Linked DNA regions of Formosa agariphila KMM 3901. The protein of the gene in region 1 interacts with the protein of each later gene in a pairwise test. Links are inferred from orthologs where the notes say so. Each region holds a gene or a part of one and is shown on either strand. Other genes may lie near its edges.

What was found.
Region 2: the proteins of ftsA (region 1) and BN863_RS02140 interact in binary tests that used the Escherichia coli proteins (3 or more experiments, as listed by UniProt). The link is inferred for Formosa agariphila KMM 3901 from one-to-one orthologs.

The regions. Positions count from the first base shown.
Region 1 is NZ_HG315671.1:3,491,935-3,495,249, forward strand. Bases 341-3,315 are described here. They hold ftsA (cell division protein FtsA), read right to left. Parts: upstream 2,516-3,315; coding sequence 1,166-2,515; downstream 341-1,165. Other genes in these bases: ftsZ (cell division protein FtsZ), read right to left, coding at 341-1,077; BN863_RS14775 (cell division protein FtsQ/DivIB), read right to left, coding at 2,519-3,241; murC (UDP-N-acetylmuramate--L-alanine ligase), read right to left, coding at 3,234-3,315. Outside these bases: more of ftsZ, read right to left, coding at 1-340. UniProt on the Escherichia coli protein: Essential cell division protein that assists in the assembly of the Z ring. May serve as the principal membrane anchor for the Z ring.
Region 2 is NZ_HG315671.1:510,462-513,717, reverse strand. The notes cover bases 158-3,073. They hold BN863_RS02140 (rod shape-determining protein), read left to right. Parts: upstream 158-1,059; coding sequence 1,060-2,088; downstream 2,089-3,073. Other genes in these bases: BN863_RS02130 (hypothetical protein), read left to right, coding at 2,913-3,073; mreC (rod shape-determining protein MreC), read left to right, coding at 2,099-2,923; purH (bifunctional phosphoribosylaminoimidazolecarboxamide formyltransferase/IMP cyclohydrolase), read left to right, coding at 158-1,001. Also shown: more of purH, read left to right, coding at 1-157; more of BN863_RS02130, read left to right, coding at 3,074-3,256. UniProt on the Escherichia coli protein: Forms membrane-associated dynamic filaments that are essential for cell shape determination. Acts by regulating cell wall synthesis and cell elongation, and thus cell shape.

The DNA.
Region 1 (3,315 bases):
TATTTTAGACGCTTCTTCTTTATCTAGGTTTTGTTCTTCATTCAAAGAATGAATGACTTTTTTTGCCTCTGTATTTGAAATTTCATCTTGCTGATCTAAATTAAAACCAGTTGCAATTATAGTTACAGCAATAGATTCTTCTAACGAATCGTCTTCACCAACCCCCATAATAATATTGGCACCATGACCAGCTTCGCTTTGAATATGATCGTTGATTTCACCAATCTCATCGATAGTAATTTCTTGTTCACCAGAAACGATTAGCAACAACACGTTTTTAGCACCTTGAATTTTATTATCGTTTAATAAAGGAGAGTCTAAAGCTTTCATTATGGCATCTTTCGCTCTGTTTTGACCAGACGAAATTGAAGACCCCATAATTGCAGAACCACTATTACTTAAAACCGTTTTAGCATCACGTAAATCGATGTTTTGTGTGTAGTGATGTGTAATAACTTCGGCTATACCACGAGCAGCTGTGGCTAACACTTCGTCTGCTTTAGAGAATCCTGCTTTAAAACCAAGGTTTCCGTAAACTTCACGAAGTTTGTTATTATTTATCACAATTAAAGAATCGACTACATTACGTAATTTTTCAATTCCTTTTTGTGCTTGTTCATTACGCATTTTACCTTCGAACTGAAAAGGCATGGTAACAATACCGACAGTTAAGACATCTAGGTCTTTGGCCATTTTTGCGATGATTGGTGCAGCTCCAGTACCTGTACCACCACCCATACCAGCAGTAATAAATATCATTTTTGTGTTGGTATCCAGCATACGTTTTAAGTCGTCGTAACTTTCTACAGCAGATTGCTCACCTATTTCAGGGTTTGCACCGGCTCCTAATCCTTCGGTTAGGTCTAATCCTAACTGAATTTTATTTGGAACACCACTGTTTTGAAGCGCTTGTGCATCTGTATTACAGATTACAAAATCTACGCCTTTAATGCCTTGTTGGAACATGTGATTGATGGCATTACTACCACCACCACCAACACCAATAACTTTAATTACATTTGATTGGTTCTTTGGTAAGTCAAATGAGATACTTGCGAATTCTTTGTTGCTGCTCATAAATTCTTTTTTACTGGGTTTTAATCTTTACTTTTCTAATTCTTTATTTTTAACAATATCTGTTTTAAAATATTGCTTAACTTTTTTATTATTCCGCTTTGTCCAAAAAATCCTTGATGGTGTCGGTAAATTTGTCCAAAAAACTTCTGCGCTCCTTTTTTTCGGTTGGAACGGCTTTTAACTCTTCCTTTTCCTCTAGAATTTCGTCTGTAATTGTTTCTGGGCTTTGTACTTCCTCTTCTTCAATTTCTTCAATTCTAGCTTCTCGTTGTTTACGTTCTTGATGTTTTAATCCGTCTAAAACTAAACCTACACTGGTTGCATATAACGGACTTGTAATATCTTCATTACTATCGCCTGCTAAATGCTCGTTTGGATATCCTATTCTGGTATCCATTCCAGTAATATATTCTACCAATTGCTTTAAATGCTTTAATTGTGCACCACCACCAGTTAACACAATCCCTGCAATTAGTTTCTTTTTTTGTTCTTCGTGACCGTAATTTTTAATTTCTAAAAATACTTGCTCTACGATTTCTACCACACGTGCATGAATAATTTTCGATAAATTCTTCAGTGTAATTTCTTTTGGCTCTCGACCTCTTAATCCTGGAATAGAAACAATCTCGTTGTCTTTATTTTCTCCTGGCCAAGCAGATCCAAATTTTATCTTTAAAAGTTCGGCTTGTTTTTCAATAATTGAACAGCCTTCTTTTATATCTTCAGTAATTACATTTCCACCAAAAGGAATAACTGCGGTATGACGAATAATACCATCTTTAAACACAGCTAAATCTGTTGTACCACCTCCTATATCGATAAGTGCTACACCAGCTTCTTTTTCTTCCTGACTTAATACAGCATTAGCTGAAGCCAAGGGCTCTAGTGTTAAACGTTCTAATTCTAAATCGGAACTTTTAATACAACGCCCAATATTTCTAATTGATGATACTTGACCAACTACAACGTGAAAATTAGCTTCTAAACGTCCGCCATGCATCCCAATTGGTTCTTTTATTTCCGGCTGACCATCAATTTTATATTCTTGAGGTAACACATGAATAATTTCTTCTCCAGGAAGCATTACTAATTTATGAACCTGATTGATTAATTGATCAATATCAGATTCATCTATAACGGTTTCCGAATTTGGTCGCGTTATATAATCACTATGTTGTAAACTACGAATATGTTGCCCTGCAATTCCAACAGTTACACCTTCAATTTTATGTCCTGCAGAAGCTTCTGCCTCTTGCACGGCTTGTTGAATAGATTGAATGGTTTGCGTTATGTTACTAACAACACCACGATGCACACCCAAACTTTTGGAGCGTCCTATTCCTAAAATCTCTAATTTTCCGTAATCGTTTTTACGACCAATCATGGCCACAATTTTTGTGGTTCCAATATCTAATCCAACTGCTATATTATGTTCCATAGTTTAGTTTTTGGTGCACACCACTTGGTTATCGAATTGCAAATTAATTTTATCATAATCTTTAAGCGAATTCTCTTCTAGAGCTTTCTTATAAAATACTTTTAGATTATTAATCTTTTTATCTAATTGAGTTAAATCTCCTAAATACACATTAAAGCGGTGTTGTCTTAACTTCAATGAAATTTTTTGAGTTTCATCTTGATGAATTTCCACCACATGTTTCTTTAGAAACGTATCATTATAAACTTTCTGAGCGATTATAAAAACATTACTCAAATTATTTTTTTCAATATGTCCCACAACAAAAGGTACTCTTGCCGTATGATTAGTCGACAAGGGCATATAGCCACCTCTATCATCTAGATAATACGAGGTTGTATCTTGAATACGTGCTATCGGCAACTTTTGTTCGATATCGGCTGTTAACGAGCCGTTTACATCTACATAAACTTGTGCTGATTTAATTAATGGGTTCGAATTCAGGGCAAATTCTAGCGTATTCAAATCTAAAGTTTCTTTGGTCATTTCTGAAACCTCTTTCTCTTTTTGTATTAACAAGTTACTAACATTTTCTTGCGTAATATATAAATTATTATCGCCCATAAAATGAATTATTGGCTCAGATATTTTACGCTGAGAATTTCTTGCAGATGCAAAGGCAAACAAAAATAAAACAATCCCTGATAAAACTATAAGTTTTACATAACCCCAATGTATTTTACTCATCTTGTAATGCGGTTTTTATATGTTCAACTTCTACTCCAATATCACCTGCTCCCATTGTAACAATTACAGATGCA
Region 2 (3,256 bases), 3.0 Mb from region 1 along the record:
GAAAATCGTTCAACGTATCGTCTCATTACGATTCTGCTATTTTTAATTACTTCAACCAAAACAACGAAGACACTGTTTTAAAAATTAGCGAACAAAACGGACAAGTGTTACGTTATGGAGAAAACCCTCACCAAAAAGGATTTTTCTTCGGGAATTTCGATGACATTTTTACAAAACTTCACGGTAAAGAATTAAGCTACAACAACCTTTTAGATGTTGATGCTGCTGTGAATTTAATAAATGAATTTAAAGGAGACAAACCTACGTTTGCCATTCTAAAACATAACAATGCTTGTGGTGTTGCACAACGCGATACTTTAAAACAAGCTTATACAGACGCACTTGCTGGAGACCCTGTTTCTGCATTTGGTGGTGTATTAATTTCTAACACCGAAATAGATTTAGCTACTGCAGAGGATATTCATTCTTTATTTTGTGAGGTTGTAATCGCACCATCTTTTAGTGAAGATGCTGTAGCCCTTTTAAAAGGAAAGAAAAACAGAATTCTTTTAGTACTTCATGATATTGAAATGCCTAAAACAAATGTAAGATCTTGTTTAAACGGTGTTTTAGTTCAAGATTCTAATAGAGTTACAGACCGTTTAGAAGATTTATCTAAAGCGACAAACAATAATCCTACAGATAGCGAGTTAAATGATTTAATCTTTGCTTCTAAAATCTGTAAGCATACAAAATCTAACACTATCGTTTTAGCAAAAGACGGTCAATTATGTGCTAGTGGAACAGGACAAACAAGCCGTGTAGACGCTCTTAATCAAGCGATACACAAAGCACAGTCTTTTAACTTCGACTTAAAAGGAGCTGTTATGGCGAGTGATGCATTTTTCCCTTTCCCTGATTGTGTAGAGATTGCAAAAAATGCAGGAATTACTGCTGTTATTCAACCAGGTGGATCTATAAAAGATCAATTAAGTATCGATTATTGTAATGATAATGATGTTGCTATGGTATTTACAGGTACACGTCATTTCAAGCATTAATTTCATTACTTTTACGACACTCAATTTTTTAATTAAAGCAAAAAAAGACATATAACGCATGGGATTTTTTGACTTCCTTACAGAAGAAATAGCTATTGACTTAGGAACAGCCAATACACTTATTATCCATAATGATAAAGTTGTGGTGGATAGCCCTTCAATAGTTGCTCGTGATCGTGTTAGCGGTAAAATTATAGCCGTTGGTAAAGAAGCGAGCATGATGCAAGGAAAGACACACGAAAACATAAAAACAATTCGCCCCCTTAAAGACGGTGTAATTGCAGATTTCGATGCGTCTGAACAAATGATAAGTTTGTTTATTAAAAACATTCCTGCTTTAAAGAAAAAAATGTTTACACCTGCACTTCGTATGGTTGTTTGTATTCCTTCTGGTATTACAGAAGTAGAAATGCGAGCAGTAAAAGAATCGTGCGAGCGTGTTAATGGTAAAGAAGTTTATTTAATACACGAACCTATGGCTGCGGCCATAGGTATTGGTGTAGATATTATGCAGCCTAAAGGGAACATGATTGTAGATATAGGTGGTGGTACTACCGAAATTGCAGTAATTGCTTTAGGAGGTATTGTTTGCGACAAATCGGTTAAAATTGCTGGTGATGTTTTTACAAACGATATTATATACTACATGCGTACACAACACAATTTATATGTTGGAGAACGTACTGCAGAAAAAATTAAAATTCAGATTGGTGCTGCTACCGAAGATTTAGAAACGCCTCCAGACGACATGAGTGTTCAAGGACGTGACTTGCTTACCGGTAAACCAAAACAAGTACAAATTTCTTATCGTGAAATTGCAAAAGCATTAGACAAATCTATTCTAAGAATTGAAGATGCTGTAATGGAAACCTTATCGCAAACACCTCCAGAATTAGCTGCCGATATTTATAATACAGGTATCTATTTAGCAGGTGGTGGTTCTATGCTACGTGGTTTAGACAAACGTCTTTCTCAGAAAACAGATTTACCTGTTTACATTGCAGAAGATCCATTACGTGCGGTTGTACGCGGTACAGGAATTACCCTTAAAAACTTACCAAAGTTTAAGAGTGTCTTGATAAAATAGACTTAAAAACATGCAGCAAATATTAAATTTTATTATTCGCAACAAAAACTTTTTGTTGTATTTGCTGCTGTTTTCATTGTCAGTTTTTTTCACGATTCAGACACATTCTTATCATAAAAGTAAATTTATTCATTCTGCTAATTTTTTAAGTGGTGGTATTTACACCCGTATAAATAATATAAATCAGTACTTTGATTTAAAAACGCAAAATGAAAATTTATCTGAAGAAAATGCAAGACTGAGAAACAAACTAGAAAACTATCAATTGTCTCTAGAGCAAAATTATATAGACTCTACAACTTTTAATGGCTCGTATTTATTTAGACCTGTTCGCGTTATTAAAAACAGTTATTCAGCTACCACTAACATTTTAGCTATAGACAAAGGAAGTAAGGATAGTATTCAGCAAGATTTCGGGTTAATAACACCAAAAGGAATCCTTGGTATTGTCGATCAAACAAGTAACAATTATGCCACTGTAATTTCTATTTTAAATACAAAAAGTAGAATTAGTGCACAGCTAAAAAAAACCAATCATTTTGGAACTTTAAGTTGGGATGGGCATTCTCCTAGTACAGTTCAACTTATAGATATTCCAAAAATTGCACCTATTAAAGTTGGTGATACTATAGTAACATCTGGACGTTCTGTAATTTTCCCTAAAGGAATTTTAATAGGAACTATTGAAAGTTTTAAACTAGATGCTGCCGAAAACAATTTCGAAATTAATGTGAGTCTGTTTAACGATATGACAAATATTGAACACGCCTATATTATTGAACATATAGATGCTCCAGAGATTAATAACTTACTAAATCTATCTAATGAACAGTAACGTTATCTCTCAAATATTCAAATTTATAACACTTGTTTTACTACAAGTTATTATTCTAAATCATATTAATTTTTTAGGATTCATTAATCCGTATATCTATATAATTTTTATTGTTCTGTATCCTATAAAGAATGACCGTATTGTTTTTTTATTACTAAGTTTTTTGCTTGGTATTAGCGTAGATATCTTTTCAGATTCAGGAGGAATTCATGCCGCTGCATGCGTTACCATTGCCTACTTAAGACCATTAGCTTTAAAATGGTCCTTTGGAACGGTTTACGAACACCAGACCATAAAATTTAATAATGTAGAGTTTGGCTCTAAACTCATGTA